Regions from separate parts of the Lysinibacillus sp. G01H genome, predicted to be linked through region 1. Evidence: a T-box and tRNA genes for the amino acid it is inferred to sense, from the RefSeq annotation. Region 1 holds a T-box; the other regions hold tRNA genes.
The links. The T-box of region 1 lies ahead of trpS (tryptophan--tRNA ligase). A T-box ahead of a tRNA ligase gene usually reads a tRNA of that ligase, here a tRNA-Trp.

Region 1 (10,542 bases):
TTGCATGTATTTGGTACTCTCACTACAGATCGTGTCGAAATTCCCTACAAAGAGGGACTTCTTGTTTTTGATCATTCTTTCTATTTGCAGTGCGACGATTATGAGGTAGAATATGAAGCAAAAGATGCAATAAAAGGAAATATAATTTTCGACGAATTTTTACAACAATATGGTATTGATAAGCAACCAACTGATAAAAAAATTGCTCGTTTTATGAAGGCACTAAAAGCACAAAATTTATAAAAGTAGAAAAAGGAAGGTGTCTGACTCCTTGGATATTCAATCATTCAAATCTTTACTAGAGATTCGAGCTTTGCAAACACTTGGATCTAGCGAAAGTTCACCCACAGACAATGAGTCTATTTTTTCTAATATGATTAACGAATTATTAGGAGAAACTTCGACAGCAAGTAATGCTAAATTATCAAGCTTGCTTGCTACAGGAACAGCAAATAATTCAAATTTCATCAATGAATTGGCTACTTTGGAGCAAAGTCCATTAGAATCATTACTTTACAAAGGCTCTAATGCTGTGTTTATACCTGAATCAGTCAAACAAGCTTTAGCAAACACATATGCTACTAACAAACTTGATTCCTATGTTTCAGACGATGTAATAGGCTCTACAGCATATGCCAATTCACTAGCAGGATCAAATGAGTATACTGCCATTATTGAAAAAGCGGCCGCTACTTATCAGATACCCGCGAAGCTTATCGCAGCAGTTATTAAACAAGAATCTAATTTTAATCCAACTGTAGTAAGCCATGCGGGGGCGCAAGGTTTAATGCAACTCATGCCCAAAACAGCACAATATTTGGGTGTGACTAACGCTTTTGATCCAGAGCAGAATATTATGGCTGGTGCAAAATATTTGCGTCAAATGCTCGATAAGTTTAATAATGACCCTACACTAGCATTAGCAGCTTATAATGCTGGCGCATCTCGTGTTACAAAATATGGAGGGATCCCTCCTTTCAAAGAAACACAGAATTATGTCAAAAAAGTGATGAATTACTTTACAGTGTAATCGCATCTTTCTTGTTATCTATGTCACTTCCAACAAATTTCACCCATAGTGGTGAAATTTGTGCTTTTGTAGCGAACAGCAATTAGAAAGAGCTCTTTGTTTGTGTTAACGAAAAGACGTTGATAGAATGAAGGTAGTCACAAGAATTTCACAATTTGATGAGGATGAAGTATACAATATGGTACTTTACGATATAAAGAATTAAAGGAGCATATAACTTATGAGTCGAAAATACACTGTTCCTTATGAGGAGCTGGGAGCTGAAAAACTGTCAGAACTCATTCATGCGTTCTATAAAAGAGTTGCTCAGCATCCTGATCTTATTCCAATCTTTCCAAAGGATTTAACAGAAACAGCCCGTAAACAAATTCAATTTCAAACACAGTATTTAGGGGGACCAAATCTTTTTACTGAGGAGCATGGTCATCCGATGATGCGTGCACGTCACATGAATTTTCCTATTACACCTGACCGCGCTCAAGCTTGGCTAGAGTGTATGTCAGAAGCAATGGATGAGGTAGGTTTGGAAGGGAAGTTCCGTGAAACTTATTATCAACGTTTAGTATTAACAGCTCATCACATGGTTAATACGCCAAATGACGATGAGGGGGAATTGTTACGTGAATAATATTCAAATGTTGCAAGAGCCAACGCCAACGATTTCTACTGCAAACAAGCCAATTGAATTGTATATTTTCGTAGATCCACTTTGCCCTGAAGCTTTCAGTATGCAAGCAACTCTTCGTAAATTACAGCTTGAATACAACCATTACTTCACATGGCGCTTTGTTTTAAGTACAGAACTTACTTCTTTAAATTGCTTAAGTAAACGTGTCAAAGGCTGTATTTCAGGAATCGAACTTGATATAAATCATCCTGTTTTACCTTCTATCGCTATTAAAGCAGCTGAATTACAGGGGAAACGTGCAGGTGCACGTTATTTATCGAAACTACAAGAATACGTATTATTAAGTCATCAAGATGTAAACTCCTATGCAACGCTTTTAAAAATAGCTGAGGATGTTCAACTCGATATGAATGAGTTTACTGTTGACTTTGGTTCAAAGGAGGCAGCACGTGCTTTCCAATGCGATTTATATATTAAACGCGAAATGGAAGTAGAAGAAGTACCAAGTATCGTATTTTTCAATGAATGTATTGAAGATGAGGGACTAAAAGTTAGTGGTAGCTATTCCTATGAAGTTTATGAACATATTTTACAAGAAATGCTGAGCGAACAGCTTGTCCGTCAGCCTTTACCATCAATAGAGGACTTATTTTCTAAATTCCATACTCTTTCTACAAATGAAATAGCTTTTATCTATTCATTAACAGAGCAAGCAGCAGAGCGTGAACTCAAGAAACGTATGCTGCAACAAAAGATCGAACGAATCCAGACTACTCACGCTACGTTATGGCGTCTTAAATAATAAAATAAAAGGGACTCCAATCATCATGATGGAGTCCCTTTTTCAAGATAACGCAAAATACAAAGAAGCGCCTCTATCCTCGACCGATAGAGACGCTTCTTTTTCACAAAGGGGATGGGAGAAATGTTCACGTTCAAACAAAGGGGTGTATGTTTGTTTTGTGATTTATTTCACAAGAATTACTCTATCATGGAATAATATATTTAGCAATGAAACCAATACTAGATTCACAAATTTGTCAAATAGAAAGCGATTACAAACAGTATTTTTCCAAGATACACACTTTTAAACTATTTAGAAATCAAAAAAAAACATTATTCTTCCCTTTCAATTTATGGTGTTTATAAAAAGAATTGGGCTATAGGAACATTCCTATAGCCCAATTAATTAGTTATTTAACAATAATTTTTCTAATTCATTCAAACGTTCTTCAAATACTTTACATGCATCTTCAATTGGCTTAGCTACGTTCATATCAACGCCTGCTGCCTTTAATACCTCAATAGGGAAATCAGAGCATCCCGCTTTTAAGAAGTTATTAATATAACGTTCTACAGCTGGTGCACCCTCCTCTAATATTTGTTTACTTAATGCTGTAGCGGCTGATTTACCAGTCGCATACTGATAAACATAGTAATTATAGTAGAAGTGTGGAATACGAGCCCATTCTAAGCCGATTTCCTCATCTACCACCATATCATCACCGAAGTACTTTTTGTTTAATTCATAGTAAACTTCTGTTAAACGATCTGCTGTCAAGGATTCACCGTTCTTATCCATCTGATGAATAAGATGTTCGAACTCCGCAAACATTGTTTGTCTAAATACAGTACTTCTGAAGCCATCTAGCCAATGGTTTAATAAGTATATTTTTTGTTGTGGATCATCAATTGTTTTCAGTAAATAGTCATTTAATAACTCTTCATTGCAAGTAGAAGCGACCTCTGCCACAAAAATAGAATAGTCTCCATAAACAAATGGCTGGTTGTTGCGTGAATAATAACTATGAACACTATGGCCAAATTCATGTGCTAATGTAAATAGATTGTTCACATTGTCCTGCCAATTCATTAAAATATACGGATTTGTACCATAGGCGCCTGAAGAATAGGCTCCACTACGCTTCCCTTTATTTTCTAAAACATCGACCCAACGGTTATCCAGTCCATTTTGAACTATGCTTTGATATTCCTCCCCTAATGGAGCTAAAGCTTTTACTAAAATATCTTTCGCTTCATCATAAGAGACCTTCATTTCCACCTCTTTAACTAGTGGCGCAAATAAGTCCCACATATGCAATTCATCTACACCCAATAATTTCTTACGCAACGAAATATAACGTTGCATAGCTGGTAAGTGCTTATGAATTGTTTCCACCAGCTGATCATAAACATTTTCAGGAATGAAGTTATTTGACATGGCAGCGTGGCGTGCAGAATCATAATGACGAATTCGAGCACTTACATTATGCTTCTTCACATTACCAGTTAGCGTAGCCGAGAACGTATTTTTAAACTTGCCATACGTTTCGTACATCGCTTTAAATGCGCCTTCACGTACAGAGCGATCCTTGCTCTCTAAAAACTTTATATAATTACCATGCGTAAGTTGTACCTCTTCTCCCTCTTCATTTTTCACATGAGGGAATACCATATCGGCATTGTTTAACATGCTGAATGTATTCGAAGCTGTACCTGTCACCTCAGACATTTGCGCTAGCAATGCCTCCTGTTCGGCTGGTAATACATGTGGACGTGCCATTGTAATTTCTTTTAAAGATTGTTTATATAGTTGTAGGTCTTGATTTTCTGTTAAGTAGCGTTCAATCGTTTCTTCACTTAATGTCAGAATTTCTGGCGTTAAATAGGAAAGGCCAGCTGAGATACTCGTTGCCAATGTTTGAATACGGCTGTTCATATCTTGATAAAAGCTATTTGTCGTATCTTGATCATAGCGCATATGAGCATATGTGTAGAGCTTCATTGCACGTTCATATATATGATCATGATACTGCAAAGCTGCTAATAATGCCTCTGCCCCATTATTTAAAGTACCTGCATAGCTAGGTGCTTGTTTAGCAAGCTCTGCAACCTCCTTCAATTCCTCTTCCCAAGCTGCATCTGTTGCAAAGATGTCTTCTAAGCGCCATGTTAATTCTTCTGGTACTTCTTTTCTAACCAAAACCTGATTACTGTTACTAGCCATATATGCCAGCCCCCTTTATATGTGCTTTTTTCCTTTTACTCTCATATTTTCTCAGTATATTGTGGCAATTGCAAATAAATGTACATAGACTTGCTCACAATTATCTAGTAAATCATCCTCATGTTGCATACGCTTAAGAAGATACCCATAATTTTGAATAGCTCTTAGTGCTTGTTCGGTTACTTCTAGCTGATACTTGCATAAAAAGTTTTCCATCTGCCCCTTTGTTAATTCAAATGGAAGACGTCCTAATTGTTTACTAAAATAAAACAGCAGTATTTGCCATTCGCTCGTAAACAAAGGGATAGCTGTTCCTTCTTTCACTGGAATTCCAATGTATGGTGGCAAAGCAGTAAGAGAAAGATTTAATTCATAGCAATTACGTAAAAATGGATCTTGTACTCCCTTCTTGCTATGTAAAAGACGATTAAACGCAAATTGCCTACAAGTCTGTTTATAGAGCTGCCAATAGCGTTGAAATTCTTCTTGAGTAATACGTTGAGGTCTATAAAAAGGAAAATGTTGTTGATCGATCGGAATTTTCTGTACTTTACCTATGAAAGTATGCCCGTGAACATGAAGAAGATTCGTCCAATAAATAAATTGGGCTGTCACCGCGTTGTACGTCAGTAAATATGGTAAATCCGTTGTTGTTATAAACGCTTTTTGCAGCAGTGGAGAGATTCTAATTTTTCTGATGCCATTGACGGCTTCTTTGCTTTGGGGAGTTTGAAAAAGCCAAATTGCTTGTATATCGTTTCTTTCATAGCCCATTGTTCGTTGGTGCCATTTTTCATGAGAGATTGTACTACATTGAAATTCAACTGCAAACTGCTCCTTATCGCGTGTAACAAGCAAATCTGGGCGCTGAGAAAGCTCCTTTAAATATGGTTCTAGTTCCACCTGATGTCCATGCTTTTGGAGCCACTCATATAATTGCACTTTACCTTGTAAATGTAATTTAGATTCACCTTCTGCGAATAGCTGTGAACATTGATTTTTTGTGAAGTGAGCAAAGTGGGGAATATTATAGTTACCTATTTTCAATTGAACTTGTTCTAAACATTGAGGACAATAAAATTTCATGTGCCGCCTATATTGCTGTAAAGCTTTCCTCGTATATTGATAGGGGAGAAATAATTGCTGTTGATTGTTATAGGCAATCAGCATAGTATCAGCTCCTTTTTAGTCAACTATAATAGAATGGATTTTCACAAACAAAAATAAAGCAGTTTTTTCTTGAAATTTTAAAAATGCGCTCTTATTTAAAACTCTGCGATGTTGAAAACATAAAAAAGGACTGTAGCGAAACTCGATTCATTTACGAGTTTCACTACAGTCTAAAATAATTAGTTTTTCATTGCCTATGCAAAGTATTTTCGAACTGTTTCAAAGCAATTGAATTCCATAATTTTTTCACCGTACTCCTCTAGACGATGAATTGTAAAATTGGATGGTGTTAAAAATTCCTTGATAACTGCATTTCTATCATGACGATTTAAATCCTCATCTGCGTTTCCAAAATCAACAACTAGATAGTACCAATTTTCATATTTGAATAATGAGGAATCCACTAATTCGTCTGTCATTCGTTTTGCGACAGGGATTAACTCATCAATATCTTTAAATTTATAAACATAAATGTCTGTATCCATAAATAATTCTGACTCATCCATGTCACCAAATTGAGTTAGTTGGCTAAGAAGATCCTCTCCAACTTCATCGAATGGTGCAAACATATCTTTGTGTTCATCAAAATTCGAATGACCATCTAATGTTTCACCGTCTTTTAAAATATGTGCACGTGTGACAATGATTTCTAAGCCTACTTCAGATGCATTGATATGAATCCAAATCGGACCCTCTACATCAAAATAATCCTCCGTGTTTACTTCATCAATCATATCCCAAAAAAGTTGTTCACCCTTTGCTCGATTGTACCAAATTTCTTCACGACTATAGCCGCGATCCTCTATATCATTGTACGTAATAAAGAGCTTGAGTGTATTTTCATTTACACGTTCGATGTCCACTAGACCTCATCTCCCTTCACTGTCATATGTCGAAAAACAGTTTGTTTCATTAGTATGCTTTTATTCTTTGTTTTTAACCTTCATACTGCATTTGTTTTTCAACCTTTGACCACACTACAGTAAAACCATCGAGTAACCGTAAACATGAATTTTTGTGTTCACAGTTGTCTCTAACTCTATTGTATGCTGTTCTGTCATAAAATGAAAAGGATATACACCGTTTCACAGAAGATATTTGAATTATTGAAATTGTAGTAAACTATTTAACTTAAATCAAGTTTAACATACTTTTACGGAAATATATGACTTTTCCCTATTAATTATTATACTTCATATAGAAGGTTTTACAGAAGTAAAACATAAAAAAAAGATGTCACAACATGTATTCCACATCTGTAACATCTATTACATATATTATTCAGAATAGAAAGGTTTAATTCACCATTCGTTGTGCTTCTTGTAACTGATATGCTCGAACTTTTCGAGGTAAGAAACGACGAATTTCATCTTCATTGTAGCCAACCTGTAGACGTTTTTCATCTAAAATGATTGGTCTACGTAGTAAGCCAGGATATTCCTGAATTAATTCATATAAACGTTGTAATGGTAAGCTTTCAACGTCAACATTTAATTTTTGGAATATTTTAGAACGAGTGGAAATAATTTCATCAGTTCCGTCTTCTGTCATACGTAAAATTTTTTTTATTTCACTTATGCTAAGTGGTTCAGAAAATATATTACGTTCTGTATATGGAATTTCGTGCTCCTCTAACCACGCTTTCGCTTTACGACAAGAGGTACAACTTGGTGATGTAAATAGGGTTACGATCATTCTGACACATCCTTTCATTTCAAAATCATTATCTATAAACCAGAACCAATGTGTTAAATTAGAATTAATGTAATGTAAAATACACAGTACCATTATACAGTACTCCGCTGTATTTGAATATAGTTCCAATAAAAAAAATCTGAACCTATCGCTAAATATTCTGTCTATTTATACAGCTTTCAAATATAGTGTATTTTCTTCAAACTTATGTGCTACTACTACCATTCCCATTTTTAAAGCATTTTAAACATCTAAACAGATATCTCGGTTGTTCTCATTTAAGAAAAACAATCGAGAAAATTGTCAATCTCCCGTGTACATCTAGCCAATTTTTTAATAAAAAATTATAAATTTATAACAAAATTACATAACAAAAAAAGCATATAATTTTTTCTAGGAAAAAAACACCGTCAAAAGTCTGACTTTACACAAAGGAATCTTTATAATATAATTCTTTGCAATCAAATCAATTTGAACAATTTAAATTGAGAAAAACGCTGACGAAGAGTAGTACATATGCTAATTCACGTATAGAGAGTCTGTGGTTGCTGTAAACAGATCGTGGATGCATGTGGAATGGACTTCCGAGTTAGCTTTGTGAACGCTACTTGAAGCTATTAGCAAAGCTCGTCCCTTCACGTTACGAAGCTGAGTGGCCTTTTTAGGCAAGCTGGGTGGTACCGCGGATTCAAACATCATTCGTCCCTTCATTAGAAAAAATCTAATGAGGACGCATGATGTTTTTTTGTCTTCATCACCAAGTTGAAAGGTGAAGACAACGCTGTGACAAATGTTACAGAAATTGAATTCGAGGAGGAATTTTTAATGACAACTATTTTTTCTGGCGTACAGCCTACAGGTATCGTAACATTAGGGAACTATTTAGGAGCATTCAAGCAGTTCCCGGCACTACAGGATGAAGGGAACGCCATTTATTGTATCGTTGATCAACATGCAATCACTGTTGCACAAGATCCTAAAGAATTACGAGAAAGTATTCGAAAGCTTGCTGCTACCTATATTGCTACTGGCATTGACCCTAAAAAATCGACCTTATTTATTCAATCAGAGGTGCCAGCGCATGCTCAGGCAGGATGGATGTTACAATGTGTTGCGTCTATCGGTGAACTAGAACGTATGACACAATTCAAAGATAAATCACATGGTAAGGAAAGCGTATCTGCTGCTCTTTTAACATATCCACCGCTAATGGCCGCGGACATTCTACTTTATAACACAAATATAGTCCCTGTCGGCGATGATCAGAAGCAGCATATTGAGCTAACTCGTGACCTTGCAGAACGCTTTAACAAACGCTTTGGCGATGTTTTAACAATTCCAGAAATTCAATTACCTAAAGCAGGTGCACGCATTAAATCCTTACAAGAGCCAACAAGGAAAATGAGTAAATCAGATCCAAATACGAAAGCGACAATCCGCTTATTAGATACTGCGAAAGACATTGAGAAAAAAATTAAATCAGCTGTAACTGACTCTGACGGCATCGTTGCATTTGATGTGGAAAATAAACCAGGTGTTTCAAATTTATTGACAATCGAATCAGCTATTTCAGGGGTAGCCGTTGAAGATTTAGTCAAAAAATATGAGGGAATTGGTTATGGTGGATTCAAGCAGGGTGTAGCAACAGCAGTAATTGAACACTTAACACCTATTCAAGAAAAATTCTATCATCTTGTAGAATCATCAGAGTTAGATGTCATTCTTGATGAAGGTGCTGAAAAGGCGAATGCGATTGCTAGTGCTACATTAAAACGTATGGAAGATGCTATGGGTCTTGGTCGCGCACGTCGCTAAACTTACGGCTTGTCTGAGGATCGATCAAAGCCCAAATCAAGCACAACTGCGCAGATGATGATACAGGCTCCTACCGCCATATAAAATTCTGTTGTTTGAAAAATAAATTTGAAAACAACCTTCCATGAATAACCTAGTGTGCGGTAATTTAAATACAATATGAGATTCCCTAAAGAGAGGATCATTAAGCCATAACTTACTAAAAATAAAAAGAGACGAAACATAGTAATGGCATCCTTTCTATTTCTTCTTACTTATCATTTATTCACAAAACTATAAAAAAAGACGTCAGCCATTTAAATTTGGCTGACGTTTTTTAATGTTTATCTATTATGCTTCATATTTTTTGAATAGAAGACTTGCATTATGACCACCAAAACCAAGAGAATTACTCATTGCATATTGAATATTTGCTTCTCTTGCTTCGTTTGGAACATAATCTAAATCACATTCAGGATCAGGATCTTTTAAATTGATTGTAGGTGGTAAAATCCCTTCTTTAAGGGCTAATGCTGTGAAAATAGCTTCCACACCACCAGCTGCTCCTAATAAGTGACCTGTCATAGATTTTGTTGAGCTCATCGCAAGTTTATACGCATGATCACCAAAAGCAGTCTTCACAGCTTGCGTTTCGAATAAATCGTTATATGGCGTACTTGTACCATGGGCATTAATATAATCAACTTGTGATGGCTCTACACCACCATCTGTTAACGCTTGCGTCATCGCACGGGCTGCACCTTCACCCTCTGGAGCTGGAGCCGTAATGTGATGCGCATCCCCTGTTGCACCATAACCTAAAACTTCAGCATAGATTTTGGCACCACGAGCTTTTGCATGTTCATATTCTTCTAAAATGACAATACCCGCTCCTTCTCCGATAATAAAGCCATCTCGGTTTTTATCGAATGGGCGACATGCTGCTTGTGGATCTTGATTTAATGATAGTGCTGTATTGGCACAAAAACCTGCAACTGCCATTGTTACGATTGGTGATTCAGCACCACCAGAAATCATTACATCAGCATCTCCACGCTCAATTACTTTAAAGGCATCACCAATAGAGTTTGTGCCTGAAGCACATGCCGTTACAGAACAAGAATTAATCCCCTTTGCACCAAAGTGAATAGAGACTTGGCCTGATGCCATATCAGGAATCATCATTGGAATAAAGAAAGGACTAACACGTCTTGCTCC
Region 2 (10,542 bases), 1.6 Mb from region 1:
GTTCTTTGAAAACTGGATAAAACGACATTGAAATTGTAACAAACACATTTATTTTTTAAGTTTTTTATAGGCTTAATAACTTGGTTAAGTTATTAAGGGCGCACGGCGAATGCCTTGGCACTAGGAGCCGAAGAAGGACGGCACTAACACCGATATGCTTCGGGGAGCTGTAAGTGAGCTTTGATCCGGAGATTTCCGAATGGGGGAACCCACTACGTTTAATCGCGTAGTATCTTGACGTGAATACATAGCGTCTTGAAGGCAGACCCAGGGAACTGAAACATCTAAGTACCTGGAGGAAGAGAAAGAAAAATCGATTCCCTGAGTAGCGGCGAGCGAAACGGGAAGAGCCCAAACCAAGAGGCTTGCCTCTTGGGGTTGTAGGACACTCAATACGGAGTTACAAAAGAGCGAGTTAGATGAAGCGACTTGGAAAGGTCCGCCAGAGCAGGTAAAAGCCCTGTAGTCGAAAGTTCGTTCTCTCCTGAGTGGATCCTGAGTACGGCGGAACACGTGAAATTCCGTCGGAATCCGGGAGGACCATCTCCCAAGGCTAAATACTACCTAGTGACCGATAGTGAACCAGTACCGTGAGGGAAAGGTGAAAAGCACCCCGGAAGGGGAGTGAAAGAGATCCTGAAACCGTGTGCCTACAAGTAGTTAGAGCCCGTTAATGGGTGATAGCGTGCCTTTTGTAGAATGAACCGGCGAGTTACGATTACGTGCGAGGTTAAGCTTTAGAAGGCGGAGCCGCAGCGAAAGCGAGTCTGAATAGGGCGAAATAGTACGTGGTCGTAGACCCGAAACCAGGTGATCTACCCATGTCCAGGGTGAAGGTGAGGTAACACTTACTGGAGGCCCGAACCCACGCACGTTGAAAAGTGCGGGGATGAGGTGTGGGTAGCGGAGAAATTCCAATCGAACTTGGAGATAGCTGGTTCTCTCCGAAATAGCTTTAGGGCTAGCCTCGTGATGAGAATACTGGAGGTAGAGCACTGTTTGGACTAGGGGGCCATCCCGGTTTACCGAATTCAGACAAACTCCGAATGCCAGATATTTATACACGGGAGTCAGACTGCGAGTGATAAGATCCGTAGTCAAAAGGGAAACAGCCCAGACCACCAGCTAAGGTCCCAAAGTAATCGTTAAGTGGAAAAGGATGTGGCGTTGCACAGACAACCAGGATGTTGGCTTAGAAGCAGCCATCATTTAAAGAGTGCGTAATAGCTCACTGGTCGAGTGACGCTGCGCCGAAAATGTATCGGGGCTAAACGATTCACCGAAGCTGTGGATTGACATCTACGATGTCAGTGGTAGGAGAGCGTTCTAAGTGCGTTGAAGTCAGACCGGAAGGACTGGTGGAGCGCTTAGAAGTGAGAATGCCGGTATGAGTAGCGAAAGACGGGTGAGAATCCCGTCCACCGTATGACTAAGGTTTCCTGAGGAAGGCTCGTCCGCTCAGGGTTAGTCGGGACCTAAGCCGAGGCCGATAGGCGTAGGCGATGGACAACAGGTTGATATTCCTGTACCACCTCCTCACCGTTTGAGAAATGGGGGGACGCAGTAGGATAGGGTAAGCGCGCCGTTGGTTGTGCGCGTCCAAGCAGTAAGGCGTGTGTGTAGGCAAATCCGCACACTGTAACGTTGAGCTGTGATGGCGAGTCCGTATGGACGAAGTTCCTGATTTCACACTGCCAAGAAAAGCCTCTATCGAGGTGAGAGGTGCCCGTACCGCAAACCGACACAGGTAGTCGAGGAGAGAATCCTAAGGTGTGCGAGAGAACTCTCGTTAAGGAACTCGGCAAAATGACCCCGTAACTTCGGGAGAAGGGGTGCTCTTGAGCGTGCAAGCGCATGAGAGCCGCAGTGAATAGGCCCAGGCGACTGTTTAGCAAAAACACAGGTCTCTGCAAAACCGTAAGGTGACGTATAGGGGCTGACGCCTGCCCGGTGCTGGAAGGTTAAGAGGAGTGGTTAGCGCAAGCGAAGCTGCGAATTGAAGCCCCAGTAAACGGCGGCCGTAACTATAACGGTCCTAAGGTAGCGAAATTCCTTGTCGGGTAAGTTCCGACCCGCACGAAAGGCGTAACGATCTGGGCACTGTCTCAACGAGAGACTCGGTGAAATTATAGTACCTGTGAAGATGCAGGTTACCCGCGACAGGACGGAAAGACCCCGTGGAGCTTTACTGTAGCCTGATATTGAATTTTGGTACAACTTGTACAGGATAGGTAGGAGCCAGAGATCTCGGAGCGCCAGCTTCGAAGGAGGCGTCGGTGGGATACTACCCTGGTTGTATTGAAATTCTAACCCATGCCCCTTAGCGGGGCAGGAGACAGTGTCAGGCGGACAGTTTGACTGGGGCGGTCGCCTCCTAAAAGGTAACGGAGGCGCCCAAAGGTTCCCTCAGAATGGTTGGAAATCATTCGTAGAGTGTAAAGGCACAAGGGAGCTTGACTGCGAGACCTACAAGTCGAGCAGGGTCGAAAGACGGGCTTAGTGATCCGGTGGTTCCGCATGGAAGGGCCATCGCTCAACGGATAAAAGCTACCCCGGGGATAACAGGCTTATCTCCCCCAAGAGTCCACATCGACGGGGAGGTTTGGCACCTCGATGTCGGCTCATCGCATCCTGGGGCTGTAGTCGGTCCCAAGGGTTGGGCTGTTCGCCCATTAAAGCGGTACGCGAGCTGGGTTCAGAACGTCGTGAGACAGTTCGGTCCCTATCCGTCGTGGGCGTAGGAAATTTGAGAGGAGCTGTCCTTAGTACGAGAGGACCGGGATGGACACACCGCTGGTGTACCAGTTGTCTTGCCAAAGGCATCGCTGGGTAGCTATGTGTGGACGGGATAAGTGCTGAAAGCATCTAAGCATGAAGCCCCCCTCAAGATGAGATTTCCCATTACGCAAGTAAGTAAGATCCCTCAAAGACGATGAGGTAGATAGGTTCGAGGTGGAAGTGTGGTGACACATGGAGCTGACGAATACTAATCGATCGAGGACTTAACCAAAACGTTTGAAACATTCAATGCACCGTTTATCCAGTTTTGAAAGAATAAAATATTAGAATATACTTGTAATTTTTATAAGATATGTTATAATAAGTATTGTCTTTCAAATAGTCTAGTGATGATGGCAAAGAGGTCACACCCGTTCCCATACCGAACACGGAAGTTAAGCTCTTTAGCGCCGATGGTAGTTGGGGGCTTCCCCCTGTGAGAGTAGGACGTCGCTAGGCTATATACCAAAATTATTCCGAAGTAGCTCAGTTGGTAGTAGCACCTGACTGTTAATCAGGTTGTCGCAGGTTCGAGTCCTGCCTTCGGAGCCATTCTTGGAGAGTTGTCCGAGTGGCCGAAGGAGCACGATTGGAAATCGTGTAGGCGGTTAACACTGTCTCAAGGGTTCAAATCCCTTACTCTCCGCCAGCACTTTGATTTGTTCCAAACGATGGCCCCTTGGTCAAGTGGTTAAGACACCGCCCTTTCACGGCGGTAACACGGGTTCGAATCCCGTAGGGGTCACCATTATTTCAATACCCAGATGGAGGATTAGCTCAGCTGGGAGAGCATCTGCCTTACAAGCAGAGGGTCGGCGGTTCGAGCCCGTCATCCTCCACCATTATTTTAACAACACTATAGTATTATCGCGGGGTGGAGCAGTGGTAGCTCGTCGGGCTCATAACCCGAAGGTCGTTGGTTCAAATCCAGCCCCCGCAACCAAATGGTCCCGTGGTGTAGCGGTTAACATGCCTGCCTGTCACGCAGGAGATCGCCGGTTCGATCCCGGTCGGGACCGCCATTTTTTAATATGGGTCAGTAGCTCAGTTGGTAGAGCATTAGATTGAAGCTCTAAGTGTCGGCGGTTCGATTCCGTCCTGACCCATCTTGTTTTTTTGCCGGTTTAGCTCAGCAGGTAGAGCAACTGACTTGTAATCAGTAGGTCGTGGGTTCGATTCCTATAGCCGGCACCAGATTTTCCCGGAGGGGTAGCGAAGTGGCTAAACGCGGCGGACTGTAAATCCGCTCCTTAGGGTTCGGCGGTTCGAATCCGTCCCCCTCCACCAGTTTTATTATTTTAGGGGCATAGTTCAACGGTAGAATAGAGGTCTCCAAAACCTTTGGTGTGGGTTCGATTCCTACTGCCCCTGCCAATTAATTTTATGGCGATTGTGGCGAAGTGGTTAACGCACCGGATTGTGGTTCCGGCATTCGTGGGTTCGATTCCCATCAGTCGCCCCATCTAATATAAAATTAATAAACATCATAATACAATGGCGATTGTGGCGAAGTGGTTAACGCACCGGATTGTGGTTCCGGCATTCGTGGGTTCGATTCCCATCAGTCGCCCCATTGTTGGGGTATAGCCAAGCGGTAAGGCAACGGATTTTGATTCCGTCATGCCTAGGTTCGAATCCTAGTACCCCAGCCATTTTTGCGGAAGTAGTTCAGTGGTAGAACACCACCTTGCCAAGGTGGGGGTCGCGAGTTCGAACCTCGTCTTCCGCTCCATGTATGACTGGCGGCATAGCCAAGTGGTAAGGCACGGGTCTGCAACACCCTTATCACCGGTTCAAATCCGGTTGCCGCCTCCATATTTTAACTGTTAATCGGTTTATCCGATTTTTTTTATCTCCATTATGCCGGTGTGGCGGAATTGGCAGACGCGCACGACTCAAAATCGTGTTCCTTTGGAGTGTCGGTTCGACCCCGACCACCGGTATCATCAGATTAATTTACGTTACGATTAAAAAGTTTCGAAAGCTCATAAACCTTGATATAACAGGGTTTGTGAGCTTTTTGCATTTTTTGGGTTACGATAGGAAACGATAAGAATTGAAATCATTTTACACACATTTTACACATAGGCAGGTTCATTTTACACAAGTTTTTACACAAGCTGCGATCCGAGAAAATGTGATTGATTAAGGTGAGCAAACAAAAAAAACACATGTTTGAAAAATAAACATGTGCTTTTTTTGTTTGTACATTGTGAGGCGTTAATTTTTCTTCTCCTGATGCTGTTCATATCAAGTTACCGAATGGGTTATTAACATTCTTGGCAGATTACCGAAAAATTATACATTGATATAAGTTTCAGTAGTGCAAGAGTTTGAAGCTAATAAAAATTACTTATGAATTTTCTTGTACTATGATTACGGAATAGCAGAGTAGAGTTGTAAGTAATAATATTAAAGAAATCGCTGGTGATGCAGCTCCAAAAAATCATAGCTATCATAAGTGAAATAAATATTCTATTTTTAACGCTTATTTAATAAGAATGTTCTTCTGGTTTGGCTATCTTATTCATCTAAAAGATCCCGTTATTTCAATAACCCTTTCTCTTTCCATTGGTCGAGATACTTTTGATAATCCATTTCTTTAGCAGTCATCGTGTATTGAGTACCCTCTAATTGAGGTAGCACCAGAAAAATGCAGATTGACAACGCTAAGAAATATACACGATTTTATGCATACTAAACGGTAAACCTTAAACGCTTAAATATTGATAGATTAAGTGTTTGAGTTGCTTGCATAAAAAGCTGCATAAACCTTTTCCATACAAAAATCCACGAAACGTAGATATACCAGCGTTCGTGGATTTTTAATGTGCGCCCAAACTTTCATTTGGGAACATTATTTGTATGAATTATTAATTAATCCTTAAATATATATTTTTCCCAACCTTTATTTATAATTTCTTGATAAGTTGGCTTTATTATATTGAAACGAAAATCATCATCATCTGATTCATAATCTTTTTCAAACTCTACTTCTTCATATTGACGAAAATAAGACGGAATATCATCCTTCTTAAATTCATCATAATTATTCCAATTTGTATCACATTCATTACAACAGAGCAAAAGTTCCTCTGTCATTTGATTTTTTACGATTTCAACCCACCCCTGGTCACAAAAAGGGCACCAACCAACTTTAAATTCGTACATCATAATTATTACTCCAATTAAAATTATTTTAAATAAATAATATCAGAAAAGTCCCCAAACCGTCGTTTGGTAATGTTATTTGCTTAACGTTGTAAATTCGCGTAAACCTGACGAGACCCCTAATTTAAAAGTATGAGTACCTGACCTGCTACATCTGAGAAAAGTGTTTCGAATGTATTCACATCCACTGATGCCGTCGTTCCAATCTCGTAGGTTTCACAAAGAATAAAATCAATTTCCCCCTGTTCTGTATGCCCCTTAAACATTAAACCTGCTTCTTTTAATGACAAAAATAATTGTTTCATAATCCCCCTGCTTTCACTGGAAATAATTTATACTAAAATGAACCGTTAGCCCAATAGCAATAATCAATGGGTAAACAACTTTAATTAGAAAAAAAGTCTATCGCTTTTAGTTCCATTTTCATGGATAATATAATATATACGGTATTTTCAATAGGAGGATTCACATGATTACAGGCGAGATTAAAAATAAAATAGATGCCATTTGGACGACGTTATGGACAGAGGGGAATACAAACCCTTTAACAAACATAGAACAGTTAACATATTTACTATTCATCAAAGGTTTAGATGAAGGAGAACTAAAAAAAGAAGAAGAAGCGGAATTTTTAGGTCTTGAATATAAAGGCATCTTTTCAGAAATGCCAGCTGAATTTAATGAAGTGCAAAAGCAGCACTGGTCGATGATGCGCTGGACACAATTTAAAAACTTACCTGCACAAGAAATGTATGAAGTAATGGTTAATACTATCTTCCCGTTCATTAAAACATTAGGCGGCAAAGAGGAATCTGCATTTTCAAAGTATATGAAAGATGCGATGTTCCAAATTAACAAGCCAGCGACATTACAAAAAGTAGTAACAGCACTTGATAGCATACCAATGGAAGATCGTGATACACAAGGGGACATTTACGAGTATTTATTATCGAAGCTACAAACGGCAGGTACAAACGGCCAATTCCGTACACCACGTCACATCATTAATATGATGGTGGAGTTAATGAAGCCATCACCAGAAGATATCATTATCGATCCAGCAATGGGGTCAGCGGGTTTCCTTGTGTCAGCAAGTGAATACTTACGAAAAAACCATCAAGACCTATTTTTAGTACAAGGGTTAAATGAACATTTCCATCATACGATGTTCTACGGAAATGATATGGATACAACGATGTTACGTATTGGTGCCATGAACATGATGCTGCATGGGGTAGACGCACCCAATATTGATTACCGAGATTCATTATCTGAGGAAAATAAAGATGCAGATAAATATACGTTAGTATTAGCAAATCCACCGTTTAAAGGTTCATTAGATTATGAAGCAGTATCAAACGACTTATTAAAAGTAGCGAAAACGAAGAAAACAGAGTTACTATTCTTATCACTTATTTTACGTACATTAAAAGCCGGTGGACGCGCGGCAGTAATCGTGCCAGACGGTGTATTATTCGGTAGCTCAAATGCCCATAAAGCCATTCGTAAAGAAATTATTGATAACAACAAATTAGAAGCAATCATCTCAATGCCGAGTGGTATATTCAAGCCGTACGCTGGGGTTTCAACAGGAATTATGATATTCACGAAAACAGGTACAGGCGGAACAGATAACGTTTGGTTCTACGGTATGAAGGCAGACGGTTACTCATTAGACGATAAACGCACACCAATTGAAGCAAATGATATTGAAGACATACTTGCACGTTTCAGTAACTTACAAGATGAAGCTGAACGTAAACGTACAGAACAATCATTCTTTGTACCAGTCGATGAAATCCGTGAGCAGGGGTATGACTTGTCGATTAATAAGTATAAAGAGGTTGTGTATGAGAAGGTTGAATATAAATCGCCAACCGAAATAATGGAAGAAATTAATTCTTTAGAGTTAGAAATTTTAAAGGGAATTGAGGATTTAAAGGAGCTATTAAAGTGAAGCTGAAAGAATTAGTGGACATCGTAGGTGGTGGTACACCATCACGCGATAATGATATTTATTGGAACGGAAGTATCCCTTGGGTAACTGTTAAAGATATGAATAGGGAATATATCGATTCTTCAATTGAATTTATTACGGAAGAAGGACTAATTAATTCTAGTACAAATCTAATTAAGAAAAATAGTATTTTAATACCTACTCGAATGGGTTTAGGAAGAGTAGCTATAAATACCGTAGATGTAGCGATCAATCAAGATTTAAAGGCATTAGTACCTAAAAATTCTGATGTACTTGATTTGGAATATTTATTTTACTTTTTAAAAAGTAAATCAGATTATTTAAAATCCCAAGGTAAAGGGGCAACTGTTAAAGGAATAACTTTAGATATTTTAAGGGAATTAGATGTTCCATTACTGAGCATTGAAATACAGAAGCAAATCGTAAAAGTTTTGAATATAGTTTATAGCTTAATTCACAAGCGCCAATCCCAAATCACAGCATTAGATGAATTAACACAAAGTTTGTTTTTAGAGATGTTTGGAAATCCAATAAATAATCCAAAGGAATGGGAAGTAAAAAAATTAAAGGATGTGACTGATAAAATATTAAGCGGATCAACTCCAAAAGGAGGAAGTAAAGTTTATATTGAAAATGGTATTACTTTTTTACGGAGCCAAAATGTTTGGAAAAATAGATTAAATCTCGATGATGTTGTCTATATCGATAAAGAAACTCATAATAAAATGATAAAGAGTAGTTTGAAGTACGGTGATATCCTAATGACAAAAACAGGGAGGATAAATACTGAGAATAGCAGTTTAGGAAGAGCAGCTATTTTTAGAGGAAAGAATGATAGTGCAAATATTAACGGACACGTTTATTTAATAAGATTACAAAAGGATATTATTAATGAATTCATTCTATTTATACTTACAACTGATGAATATAAGGAATATATCCGAAGTGTATGCGTTGGTGGTATTGATAAACGACAAATAAATAAAGAACACTTGGAAGAATTTCCTATTATTTCGCCGCCGATTGAATTACAAGTCCAGTTTTCTAAACTGTTAACACATCTAGAAAAATTAAAAAGTGAAATGAGAATCAGTTTAAAGGAGTTAGAAGATATCTTCAACTCAATTTTACAGCGCGCCTTCAAAGGCGAATTATTCCAAGATTAATCCTCTCAAAAGGAGATGAAACCGTTTGAACTTTGATTTTCTAAAAGATAAACAAACCTTCAACAGCTTCTCGAGAGCCTGCATCGAGGCGGAACGTGCGATGCAAATTAGTCCTTCCACGGTGGCGATACTTTCGCGCCGTGCGTTGGAACTAGCTGTTAAATGGGTTTATCAGTTTGATAATGATGTGAAAATTCCGTACCAAGATAATCTTTCAAGTTTAATTCATGATCGTCACTTTTTAGGTATTATCGATGAAGAGCTTTTACCGATGATGAAATATGTTGTGAAGCTTGGGAATGCAGCGGTACATACGAATGTTGCTATTACGCGTGATGAGGCGGTGTTGTCGTTACATAATTTACATCAATTTGTGTCGTGGATTGATTATTGTTATGCAGAGGAATATACAGCAACAGAGTTTGATGAAACATTATTGTATGATGCAGATTATAAGCGCGAGCGTCCAGAGGAACTAAGCGATTTATATGACAAGCTAAGTGAGAAAGATCAATCACTAGAAGAACTTCGGAAACAAAATGAAGAGCTACGTGCGCAACTAACGGCTAATCGTATTGAGTCCCAGCAACAATATGATTTTGACGTTGATACGATTTCTGAATTTGAAACGCGTAAACGATATATCGATTTAGACTTAAAATTAGCAGGTTGGGAAATCGGTAAAAATGTTGAAGTCGAGTATCCGGTAACAGGTATGCCGAATGCCAAAGGTGAAGGGTATGTTGATTACGTACTACGCGGCACGAACGGGAAAATTTTAGCGGTTGTTGAAGCAAAACGTACTTCTAGGGACCCGAAAGAAGGGCGTAACCAAGCGAAATTATATGCGGATTGCATTGAGCAAATGCAAGGTTTACGACCAGTTATTTTTTATACAAACGGCTTTGAAACACATATTTGGCATGATGACTATGCCGCACGAAAAGTATCTGGCTTTTATACACAAGATGAACTGCAATTATTAATTGACCGACGCAAAATAAAGCAACCGTTATTAAATGTTGAAATTAATGACGACATAACAAACCGATACTATCAAAAAGAAGCGATTTTAGCAATTTGTGATACGTTCAGTAATAATCAACGAAAAGGACTGCTCGTCATGGCAACAGGTAGTGGCAAAACACGTACAGCCATTTCATTAGTTGATGTGTTGACGAAACAGTATTGGGTTAAAAATGTGTTGTTTTTAGCTGACCGTACATCGTTAGTAAAACAGGCATTCCGTAACTTTAATACGCTATTACCGAATTTATCACTAAGTAATATGCTAGAAAAAAATTCGAATCCAGAAGCGGCTCGTATGGTGTTTTCAACGTATCCAACGATGATGAACGCGATCGATGAAGTGAAGCGGAAAGATGGTAATCGTTTATTTACTATCGGTCATTTTGATTTAATCATTATCGATGAATCACACCGTTCAAT
Region 3 (10,542 bases), 500 kb from region 1:
ATGGGTACAAATTTTTTGCTGTCAATTTTTAATAATGATTAATGTTAGAAAGGAATTCATGAATGTGCAGCTTACATTAACATTTCTTATTTTAGGAGCAACAATTTTCGCATTTGTGACCAATAAAATACGAGCAGATCTTGTAGCAATTGTGTCACTTTTAGCATTTGTCATTATGGATATTTTGACGCCCGCGGAGGCATTAGCTGGTTTTTCAAACTCTGTAGTTTTAATGATTGCAGGGTTATTTGTCGTGGGTGCAGGGATCCTACGTACGGGCCTGGCAGGCATGGCGGGCCAACTCTTACTAAAATGGTCAGGCAATAGTGAGCTGAAGTTATTTGTGCTACTACTTATTATTGTAGGATCGGTTGGTGCATTTATGAGTAATACGGGTACTGTCGCCTTAATGATGCCAATCGTTGTAAGTATAGCAATTAGTATGAAAATTAGCCCTTCTAAATTTCTACTACCACTCTCCTATGTAGCAAGTCTTTCTGGTTTGATGACACTGATTGCATCCCCAACCAATTTAATTGTCAGTCAGTTATTGGTTGATCGAGGCTATAACAAACTTGGCTTTTTTGAAGTAACTCCTATTGGTATCGTGGGGATGATTGCTGGCATTATCTACTTAGTAATTGTAAGAAATATTTTATTACCAAAGGATCAAAACCGTACACAGACCAATGAAGGTTATAAACTTTCACCAAAAAAAATTATTAAGCAATATGATTTAAATAATCGTCTATTTAAAATCTCCGTTCCTGAGGCGTCACCTATTATTGAAACATCGTTAGCGGAATTAAAACTACCAGCTAAGTATATGCTTTGTATGATGAAAATTCATCGGAAATCACAGGAGGGCATTAATTTACTACCGATGACTTATCAAGAAATGGCAGGACCAACTAGTGTCATTCATGCCATGGATGAGTTATATGTTCAAGGAGAAATAGAGGATATCCGTCGTTTTGTTGAGGACTATCATCTTGAGATGCAAGGATTAGTTGAAGGAGAAGCCGATGAATTGGTATCGAAGCATCTGGGTATTGCTGAGGTATTGCTTACCCCAAATTCGAGCTTTATCAATGAAACGGTTAGTTCCCTTGGATTCCGGGAAAAATACAATCTAAATATCATTGGTATTAATCGTAAGGGTGGTTACAAGCTTCAGGATATGGTATCTCACAAATTAAAATTTGGAGACGCAATATTAGTACAGGGAGCATGGGATGAAATACTTTTGTTAGCAAGAGAAACGCAAGATGTCGTGGTTGTCGGACAGCCGAAAGAACACGCAAGTGTGGCAGCGGCTACAGGCAAAGCTGGAATTGCCGGGATTATTATGTTATTCATGATTATTTTGATGGCATTTGAAATTTTCCCTGCTGTCATTTCTGTGATGATTGGTGCTGTACTTATGATTTTAACAGGTTGCTTGAGAAACATGGAAGATGCCTATAGCAATATGAATTTTGAAAGTATTGTGCTAGTGGCTGCCATGTTACCAATGGCGACAGCGTTAGAAAAAACAGGGGGCATGACCATTTTATCTGATGGTATTATTAATGCTTTAGGTGGTTTCGGACCATACGGCGTACTCATAGGAGTTTATATTTTGACAGCTGTTTTTGGTCAATTTATTAGTAATACGGCAACTGCTGTATTGTTTGCACCCATTGCCATGAGTGCAGCCATTGCAATGGAAGTTAGTCCCACAACATTTATGATTGCAGTCGCAGTTGCAGCAAGTATGGCATTTGCTACGCCAATTGCTTCCCCTACGAATGCACTGGTAATGACGGCGGGGGGCTATAAATTTATGGATTTCGTAAGAATAGGGGTTCCGTTACAACTTGTTATGTTTATTGTGATGATGATAGCCATCCCGTTCTTTTTCCCATTTTAAAAACTCGGTTTCTTTACCGAGTTTTTTGTTTTTTTAAAGATCTATTATTTTTTTGTAGGAAATTATGATAAAATTATTTTCTAGTTCATGGTCTAACATTGAGCTAGCTTGTGAATAGATTTGGTAGTTATTAATATAGGAAGTTTTACTTTGATAATAAAAAAATTAAAGTTTTTTATTAAAAAGTGTTGACCTTTTAAAAATAAGGGTGTAGTATTATACAAGTCGCCAGGGTGACACGCTAAAATAAAGCAAAACATGAACCTTGAAAACTGAACAAGCAAAACGTAATCAATAAAGTTTTAAGTAACTAGTTTAGCTAGTGAACGAAACACAATTTTGGACATCAAACATGATGCCAGCAAAACAATTTGAGCTAATCAAATTTCTTTTATGGAGAGTTTGATCCTGGCTCAGGACGAACGCTGGCGGCGTGCCTAATACATGCAAGTCGAGCGAACAGAAAAGGAGCTTGCTCCTTTGACGTTAGCGGCGGACGGGTGAGTAACACGTGGGCAACCTACCCTATAGTTTGGGATAACTCCGGGAAACCGGGGCTAATACCGAATAATCTCTCTTGCTTCATGGCGAGAGACTGAAAGACGGTTTCGGCTGTCGCTATAGGATGGGCCCGCGGCGCATTAGCTAGTTGGTGAGGTAACGGCTCACCAAGGCGACGATGCGTAGCCGACCTGAGAGGGTGATCGGCCACACTGGGACTGAGACACGGCCCAGACTCCTACGGGAGGCAGCAGTAGGGAATCTTCCACAATGGGCGAAAGCCTGATGGAGCAACGCCGCGTGAGTGAAGAAGGTTTTCGGATCGTAAAACTCTGTTGTAAGGGAAGAACAAGTACAGTAGTAACTGGCTGTACCTTGACGGTACCTTATTAGAAAGCCACGGCTAACTACGTGCCAGCAGCCGCGGTAATACGTAGGTGGCAAGCGTTGTCCGGAATTATTGGGCGTAAAGCGCGCGCAGGCGGTCCTTTAAGTCTGATGTGAAAGCCCACGGCTCAACCGTGGAGGGTCATTGGAAACTGGGGGACTTGAGTGCAGAAGAGGAAAGTGGAATTCCAAGTGTAGCGGTGAAATGCGTAGAGATTTGGAGGAACACCAGTGGCGAAGGCGACTTTCTGGTCTGTAACTGACGCTGAGGCGCGAAAGCGTGGGGAGCAAACAGGATTAGATACCCTGGTAGTCCACGCCGTAAACGATGAGTGCTAAGTGTTAGGGGGTTTCCGCCCCTTAGTGCTGCAGCTAACGCATTAAGCACTCCGCCTGGGGAGTACGGTCGCAAGACTGAAACTCAAAGGAATTGACGGGGGCCCGCACAAGCGGTGGAGCATGTGGTTTAATTCGAAGCAACGCGAAGAACCTTACCAGGTCTTGACATCCCGTTGACCACTGTAGAGATATAGTTTCCCCTTCGGGGGCAACGGTGACAGGTGGTGCATGGTTGTCGTCAGCTCGTGTCGTGAGATGTTGGGTTAAGTCCCGCAACGAGCGCAACCCTTGATCTTAGTTGCCATCATTTAGTTGGGCACTCTAAGGTGACTGCCGGTGACAAACCGGAGGAAGGTGGGGATGACGTCAAATCATCATGCCCCTTATGACCTGGGCTACACACGTGCTACAATGGACGATACAAACGGTTGCCAACTCGCGAGAGGGAGCTAATCCGATAAAGTCGTTCTCAGTTCGGATTGTAGGCTGCAACTCGCCTACATGAAGCCGGAATCGCTAGTAATCGCGGATCAGCATGCCGCGGTGAATACGTTCCCGGGCCTTGTACACACCGCCCGTCACACCACGAGAGTTTGTAACACCCGAAGTCGGTGAGGTAACCTTTTGGAGCCAGCCGCCGAAGGTGGGATAGATGATTGGGGTGAAGTCGTAACAAGGTAGCCGTATCGGAAGGTGCGGCTGGATCACCTCCTTTCTAAGGATTATTTCGGAATACAAACCTTGGGTTTGTACGATTACGTTTTGCGTTCAGTTTTGAAGGTTCATTCTATCTGAATGAAACACTTCAAAACTTGTTCTTTGAAAACTGGATAAAACGACATTGAAATTGTAACAAACACATTTATTTTTTAAGTTTTTTATAGGCTTAATAACTTGGTTAAGTTATTAAGGGCGCACGGCGAATGCCTTGGCACTAGGAGCCGAAGAAGGACGGCACTAACACCGATATGCTTCGGGGAGCTGTAAGTGAGCTTTGATCCGGAGATTTCCGAATGGGGGAACCCACTACGTTTAATCGCGTAGTATCTTGACGTGAATACATAGCGTCTTGAAGGCAGACCCAGGGAACTGAAACATCTAAGTACCTGGAGGAAGAGAAAGAAAAATCGATTCCCTGAGTAGCGGCGAGCGAAACGGGAAGAGCCCAAACCAAGAGGCTTGCCTCTTGGGGTTGTAGGACACTCAATACGGAGTTACAAAAGAGCGAGTTAGATGAAGCGACTTGGAAAGGTCCGCCAGAGCAGGTAAAAGCCCTGTAGTCGAAAGTTCGTTCTCTCCTGAGTGGATCCTGAGTACGGCGGAACACGTGAAATTCCGTCGGAATCCGGGAGGACCATCTCCCAAGGCTAAATACTACCTAGTGACCGATAGTGAACCAGTACCGTGAGGGAAAGGTGAAAAGCACCCCGGAAGGGGAGTGAAAGAGATCCTGAAACCGTGTGCCTACAAGTAGTTAGAGCCCGTTAATGGGTGATAGCGTGCCTTTTGTAGAATGAACCGGCGAGTTACGATTACGTGCGAGGTTAAGCTTTAGAAGGCGGAGCCGCAGCGAAAGCGAGTCTGAATAGGGCGAAATAGTACGTGGTCGTAGACCCGAAACCAGGTGATCTACCCATGTCCAGGGTGAAGGTGAGGTAACACTTACTGGAGGCCCGAACCCACGCACGTTGAAAAGTGCGGGGATGAGGTGTGGGTAGCGGAGAAATTCCAATCGAACTTGGAGATAGCTGGTTCTCTCCGAAATAGCTTTAGGGCTAGCCTCGTGATGAGAATACTGGAGGTAGAGCACTGTTTGGACTAGGGGGCCATCCCGGTTTACCGAATTCAGACAAACTCCGAATGCCAGATATTTATACACGGGAGTCAGACTGCGAGTGATAAGATCCGTAGTCAAAAGGGAAACAGCCCAGACCACCAGCTAAGGTCCCAAAGTAATCGTTAAGTGGAAAAGGATGTGGCGTTGCACAGACAACCAGGATGTTGGCTTAGAAGCAGCCATCATTTAAAGAGTGCGTAATAGCTCACTGGTCGAGTGACGCTGCGCCGAAAATGTATCGGGGCTAAACGATTCACCGAAGCTGTGGATTGACATCTACGATGTCAGTGGTAGGAGAGCGTTCTAAGTGCGTTGAAGTCAGACCGGAAGGACTGGTGGAGCGCTTAGAAGTGAGAATGCCGGTATGAGTAGCGAAAGACGGGTGAGAATCCCGTCCACCGTATGACTAAGGTTTCCTGAGGAAGGCTCGTCCGCTCAGGGTTAGTCGGGACCTAAGCCGAGGCCGATAGGCGTAGGCGATGGACAACAGGTTGATATTCCTGTACCACCTCCTCACCGTTTGAGAAATGGGGGGACGCAGTAGGATAGGGTAAGCGCGCCGTTGGTTGTGCGCGTCCAAGCAGTAAGGCGTGTGTGTAGGCAAATCCGCACACTGTAACGTTGAGCTGTGATGGCGAGTCCGTATGGACGAAGTTCCTGATTTCACACTGCCAAGAAAAGCCTCTATCGAGGTGAGAGGTGCCCGTACCGCAAACCGACACAGGTAGTCGAGGAGAGAATCCTAAGGTGTGCGAGAGAACTCTCGTTAAGGAACTCGGCAAAATGACCCCGTAACTTCGGGAGAAGGGGTGCTCTTGAGCGTGCAAGCGCATGAGAGCCGCAGTGAATAGGCCCAGGCGACTGTTTAGCAAAAACACAGGTCTCTGCAAAACCGTAAGGTGACGTATAGGGGCTGACGCCTGCCCGGTGCTGGAAGGTTAAGAGGAGTGGTTAGCGCAAGCGAAGCTGCGAATTGAAGCCCCAGTAAACGGCGGCCGTAACTATAACGGTCCTAAGGTAGCGAAATTCCTTGTCGGGTAAGTTCCGACCCGCACGAAAGGCGTAACGATCTGGGCACTGTCTCAACGAGAGACTCGGTGAAATTATAGTACCTGTGAAGATGCAGGTTACCCGCGACAGGACGGAAAGACCCCGTGGAGCTTTACTGTAGCCTGATATTGAATTTTGGTACAACTTGTACAGGATAGGTAGGAGCCAGAGATCTCGGAGCGCCAGCTTCGAAGGAGGCGTCGGTGGGATACTACCCTGGTTGTATTGAAATTCTAACCCATGCCCCTTAGCGGGGCAGGAGACAGTGTCAGGCGGACAGTTTGACTGGGGCGGTCGCCTCCTAAAAGGTAACGGAGGCGCCCAAAGGTTCCCTCAGAATGGTTGGAAATCATTCGTAGAGTGTAAAGGCACAAGGGAGCTTGACTGCGAGACCTACAAGTCGAGCAGGGTCGAAAGACGGGCTTAGTGATCCGGTGGTTCCGCATGGAAGGGCCATCGCTCAACGGATAAAAGCTACCCCGGGGATAACAGGCTTATCTCCCCCAAGAGTCCACATCGACGGGGAGGTTTGGCACCTCGATGTCGGCTCATCGCATCCTGGGGCTGTAGTCGGTCCCAAGGGTTGGGCTGTTCGCCCATTAAAGCGGTACGCGAGCTGGGTTCAGAACGTCGTGAGACAGTTCGGTCCCTATCCGTCGTGGGCGTAGGAAATTTGAGAGGAGCTGTCCTTAGTACGAGAGGACCGGGATGGACACACCGCTGGTGTACCAGTTGTCTTGCCAAAGGCATCGCTGGGTAGCTATGTGTGGACGGGATAAGTGCTGAAAGCATCTAAGCATGAAGCCCCCCTCAAGATGAGATTTCCCATTACGCAAGTAAGTAAGATCCCTCAAAGACGATGAGGTAGATAGGTTCGAGGTGGAAGTGTGGTGACACATGGAGCTGACGAATACTAATCGATCGAGGACTTAACCAAAAAAGTTTGAAACATTCAATGTACCGTTTATCCAGTTTTGAAAGAATAAGTCTTTCAGCTGAATAAGTGAAGTGATGATGGCAAAGAGGTCACACCCGTTCCCATACCGAACACGGAAGTTAAGCTCTTTAGCGCCGATGGTAGTTGGGGGCTTCCCCCTGTGAGAGTAGGACGTCGCTTCGCTTATTTTTTGTGGAGGATTAGCTCAGCTGGGAGAGCACCTGCCTTACAAGCAGGGGGTCGGCGGTTCGAGCCCGTCATCCTCCATCATTTTGGTCCCGTGGTGTAGCGGTTAACATGCCTGCCTGTCACGCAGGAGATCGCCGGTTCGATCCCGGTCGGGACCGCCATTATTATTGCCGGTGTAGCTCAGTTGGTAGAGCAACTGACTTGTAATCAGTAGGTCGTGGGTTCGACTCCTATCGCCGGCACCATTCCCTTGGAGGGGTAGCGAAGTGGCTAAACGCGGCGGACTGTAAATCCGCTCCTTAGGGTTCGGCGGTTCGAATCCGTCCCCCTCCACCATTTTAGGGGCATAGTTCAACGGTAGAATAGAGGTCTCCAAAACCTTTGGTGTGGGTTCGATTCCTACTGCCCCTGCCAGGTATTGAGGTACTCGTTCATAATACAGCTAATATAATTTATATAGTGGCGATTGTGGCGAAGTGGTTAACGCATCGGATTGTGGTTCCGACATTCGTGGGTTCGATTCCCATCAGTCGCCCCATTTTAAAATTGGGGTATAGCCAAGCGGTAAGGCAACGGATTTTGATTCCGTCATGCCTAGGTTCGAATCCTAGTACCCCAGCCATTTTTAATTTCATGAGCCATTAGCTCAGTTGGTAGAGCATCTGACTTTTAATCAGAGGGTCGAAGGTTCGAGTCCTTCATGGCTCATCATTTTTTAATTAGCATGCGCCCGTAGCTCAATTGGATAGAGCGTCTGACTACGGATCAGAAGGTTATGGGTTCGACTCCTGTCGGGCGCGCCAATAAAATCATGTTTACGGAATGTAGCTCAGCTTGGTAGAGCACTTGGTTTGGGACCAAGGGGTCGTAGGTTCGAATCCTGTCATTCCGACCATCTTTCATGATAAATGGGGCCTTAGCTCAGCTGGGAGAGCGCCTGCCTTGCACGCAGGAGGTCAGCGGTTCGATCCCGCTAGGCTCCACCATTGTAATATTTTTGGAGGTATACCCAAGTCTGGCTGAAGGGATCGGTCTTGAAAACCGACAGGCGGGTAACACCGCGCGGGGGTTCGAATCCCTCTACCTCCTCCATTTTTCGGGTCAGTAGCTCAGTTGGTAGAGCATTAGATTGAAGCTCTAAGTGTCGGCGGTTCGATTCCGTCCTGACCCACCATTATTGCGGGTGTAGTTTAATGGTAAAACCTCAGCCTTCCAAGCTGATGTCGTGAGTTCGATTCTCATCACCCGCTCCAAAATGGGCCTATAGCTCAGCTGGTTAGAGCGCACGCCTGATAAGCGTGAGGTCGATGGTTCGAGTCCATTTAGGCCCATCATTATTCCGAAGTAGCTCAGTTGGTAGTAGCACCTGACTGTTAATCAGGTTGTCGCAGGTTCGAGTCCTGCCTTCGGAGCCACGGCCCGTTGGTCAAGTGGTTAAGACACCGCCCTTTCACGGCGGTAACACGGGTTCGAATCCCGTACGGGTCATCAAGCATGTAGCACAGATGTGTGTTACATGCTTTTTTCTATTCTCCTTTTTCATGTTGTTGAGAAAAGATCACTAGCAGAAAAAGACACCTATTAGCAAGGTAAGAGGTTGATTTCCGTTCCGCCAGTTTCCTTTCCAGAGGGCGTCCGATGAGCCACTTCACTCATTTACGTTTGCTCCAGGGTCTCATCTGTGACGCTGGCTCCACTACAATCAACTTTTCTGCAAAGTGTCTTTACTTTTTTCATAGTAGCATAGCGATCAAAAAGCCCATTATCTGTATGCTTAGAGGAGATAAGCTCTTATTTTCAATGTGGAGTAGGGAATCAGTTACAACAGCCATCCATAAGTGAACACCTTCAATTTATTTGTGGGATAAATGAGGAAGACTACTTGATTGCCGGGGTTAGCCAGAAAGAGGCTAACCGCAGCGCGAAAGCCAAGCGTCAGCAGCATGTAAGTAGCCTAAAATGGAAAGACTTTTATCTTTCACAAAAAATTCTATTGATTGCTTTGCTACAACACTATGAAGGTTACATGATTAATGTAGACTTTTTACAATAGTTAGGATCCCTCTCCCTTACATTCTCTTAAGAAAGAGAGTCTATAGAGTAAATTTGAACAAACTATTTCATATATAAAATATGTATGTTTTTTCAATTACTATTTTCATGGTGCTTGTGGTTTTGTTCCTCTAATATGAGGATAAGTGGAGGAATCGATATGAATATACAGGAGATACAGCAATTTTTAAGTCTATATAAGACAGAACAAAATGAATCAGAATTTTGGTTAAAGAATAGATTACAGGCAGTTAAGGATGCAGGTGAATATCACCCAACAACAGAGGAGCTAGTTTTTGGCGCACGGGTGGCATGGCGAAATAGCAATAAGTGTATTGGACGTCTGTTTTGGCAGTCACTGCATGTAGTAGATGCACGTGATGTTTTAGATGAAAAGGCTATTTTTCAAAAATTACTAGAACATATTGATTATGCGACAAATCATGGGAAAATCCGTCCAACTATAACAGTGTTTGCTTCAGATAGAGTACGGATTTGGAATCATCAACTAATTCGTTATGCAGGCTATGAAACAGAGGCAGGCATTATTGGAGATTCGCAGTCCATTAAATTTACAAAAGTGTGTGAGTCGTTAGGATGGAAAGGTAAAGGAACTGATTTTGATGTACTACCAATCGTTATACAGGTGGATGATCGTGCTCCTCAAATGTTTGTAATTCCTGAAGAAAATGTAGTAGAGGTTTCAATCCGCCATCCAGAGTCAATCGATGTGGAGAAATTAGGAATGAAGTGGTATGCTGTACCTATTATTTCGAGTATGCGTTTTCAAATGGCTGGAATTGATTTTCAAGCAGCTCCATTTAACGGCTGGTATATGGGAACAGAGATTGGTGCACGAAATTTAGCAGATCATGATCGTTATAATATGTTACCTGCAATTGCAGAGATTTTTAATCTTGATACAACCAAACAAGCGTCTCTTTGGCGTGATCGTGCTTTAGTAGAACTTAATATTGCTGTTCTTCACTCATTTAAAGAAGAGGGTGTGAGCATTGTTGATCATCATACAGCAGCTCAGCAGTTTAGATTGTTTGAGGAGGCTGAAAAATCAACAGGAAGAGAAGTTACTGGCAACTGGACATGGTTAATCCCACCACTTTCCCCTGCCACAACTCACATATTCCATAAACCCTATGTAAATATATATCATACACCAAATTATTTTTATCAAAAACCATGCTATTAGTGTAAAGGAATTGTTTACTTTCAACACTTTTGATGAGAGAGGGCTTACTATGTTAGATCAGCAAATTCCCAATATCCCGTGGAGACAATTGACGACACCTTATGGTAGAGGTACAGCCATTCCTAAGCTGA

Region 2: it has a tRNA-Trp gene. The T-box ahead of trpS (tryptophan--tRNA ligase) is inferred to sense a tRNA for this amino acid. The anticodon was not compared.
Region 3: it has a tRNA-Trp gene. The T-box ahead of trpS (tryptophan--tRNA ligase) is inferred to sense a tRNA for this amino acid. The anticodon was not compared.

Annotation. Positions count from the first base shown of each region.
Region 1 is NZ_CP118397.1:754,609-765,150, reverse strand. Features, by position in the region: gene PSR12_RS03655 (CYTH domain-containing protein) at 1-243, shown strand, start outside; gene PSR12_RS03650 (lytic transglycosylase domain-containing protein) at 272-1,030, shown strand; gene PSR12_RS03645 (globin domain-containing protein) at 1,251-1,658, shown strand; gene PSR12_RS03640 (DsbA family protein) at 1,651-2,460, shown strand; gene pepF (oligoendopeptidase F) at 2,848-4,665, opposite strand; gene PSR12_RS03630 (competence protein CoiA) at 4,717-5,835, opposite strand; gene mecA (adaptor protein MecA) at 6,030-6,698, opposite strand; gene spxA (transcriptional regulator SpxA) at 7,132-7,527, opposite strand; T-box leader at 8,019-8,240, shown strand; gene trpS (tryptophan--tRNA ligase) at 8,356-9,345, shown strand; gene PSR12_RS03610 (YuzI family membrane protein) at 9,348-9,569, opposite strand; gene fabF (beta-ketoacyl-ACP synthase II) at 9,676-10,542, opposite strand, start outside.
Region 2 is NZ_CP118397.1:3,876,957-3,887,498, reverse strand. Features, by position in the region: rRNA gene PSR12_RS19825 (23S ribosomal RNA) at 83-3,010, shown strand; rRNA gene rrf (5S ribosomal RNA) at 3,122-3,237, shown strand; tRNA gene PSR12_RS19815 (tRNA-Asn) at 3,254-3,330, shown strand; tRNA gene PSR12_RS19810 (tRNA-Ser) at 3,336-3,427, shown strand; tRNA gene PSR12_RS19805 (tRNA-Glu) at 3,452-3,526, shown strand; tRNA gene PSR12_RS19800 (tRNA-Val) at 3,545-3,620, shown strand; tRNA gene PSR12_RS19795 (tRNA-Met) at 3,647-3,721, shown strand; tRNA gene PSR12_RS19790 (tRNA-Asp) at 3,725-3,800, shown strand; tRNA gene PSR12_RS19785 (tRNA-Phe) at 3,812-3,884, shown strand; tRNA gene PSR12_RS19780 (tRNA-Thr) at 3,897-3,972, shown strand; tRNA gene PSR12_RS19775 (tRNA-Tyr) at 3,982-4,065, shown strand; tRNA gene PSR12_RS19770 (tRNA-Trp) at 4,079-4,152, shown strand; tRNA gene PSR12_RS19765 (tRNA-His) at 4,165-4,240, shown strand; tRNA gene PSR12_RS19760 (tRNA-His) at 4,276-4,351, shown strand; tRNA gene PSR12_RS19755 (tRNA-Gln) at 4,356-4,430, shown strand; tRNA gene PSR12_RS19750 (tRNA-Gly) at 4,436-4,510, shown strand; tRNA gene PSR12_RS19745 (tRNA-Cys) at 4,520-4,593, shown strand; tRNA gene PSR12_RS19740 (tRNA-Leu) at 4,641-4,721, shown strand; gene PSR12_RS19735 (hypothetical protein) at 5,656-5,952, opposite strand; gene PSR12_RS19730 (hypothetical protein) at 6,069-6,254, opposite strand; gene PSR12_RS19725 (type I restriction-modification system subunit M) at 6,419-7,906, shown strand; gene PSR12_RS19720 (restriction endonuclease subunit S) at 7,903-9,093, shown strand; gene PSR12_RS19715 (DEAD/DEAH box helicase family protein) at 9,119-10,542, shown strand, end outside.
Region 3 is NZ_CP118397.1:252,055-262,596, forward strand. Features, by position in the region: gene PSR12_RS01195 (SLC13 family permease) at 59-1,912, shown strand; rRNA gene PSR12_RS01200 (16S ribosomal RNA) at 2,303-3,854, shown strand; rRNA gene PSR12_RS01205 (23S ribosomal RNA) at 4,036-6,963, shown strand; rRNA gene rrf (5S ribosomal RNA) at 7,031-7,146, shown strand; tRNA gene PSR12_RS01215 (tRNA-Val) at 7,158-7,230, shown strand; tRNA gene PSR12_RS01220 (tRNA-Asp) at 7,238-7,313, shown strand; tRNA gene PSR12_RS01225 (tRNA-Thr) at 7,322-7,397, shown strand; tRNA gene PSR12_RS01230 (tRNA-Tyr) at 7,405-7,488, shown strand; tRNA gene PSR12_RS01235 (tRNA-Trp) at 7,493-7,566, shown strand; tRNA gene PSR12_RS01240 (tRNA-His) at 7,615-7,690, shown strand; tRNA gene PSR12_RS01245 (tRNA-Gln) at 7,700-7,774, shown strand; tRNA gene PSR12_RS01250 (tRNA-Lys) at 7,788-7,860, shown strand; tRNA gene PSR12_RS01255 (tRNA-Arg) at 7,879-7,955, shown strand; tRNA gene PSR12_RS01260 (tRNA-Pro) at 7,971-8,047, shown strand; tRNA gene PSR12_RS01265 (tRNA-Ala) at 8,063-8,138, shown strand; tRNA gene PSR12_RS01270 (tRNA-Ser) at 8,152-8,244, shown strand; tRNA gene PSR12_RS01275 (tRNA-Phe) at 8,251-8,326, shown strand; tRNA gene PSR12_RS01280 (tRNA-Gly) at 8,332-8,405, shown strand; tRNA gene PSR12_RS01285 (tRNA-Ile) at 8,410-8,483, shown strand; tRNA gene PSR12_RS01290 (tRNA-Asn) at 8,491-8,567, shown strand; tRNA gene PSR12_RS01295 (tRNA-Glu) at 8,569-8,640, shown strand; gene PSR12_RS01300 (hypothetical protein) at 9,035-9,205, shown strand; gene PSR12_RS01305 (nitric oxide synthase oxygenase) at 9,365-10,411, shown strand; gene PSR12_RS01310 (hypothetical protein) at 10,461-10,542, shown strand, end outside.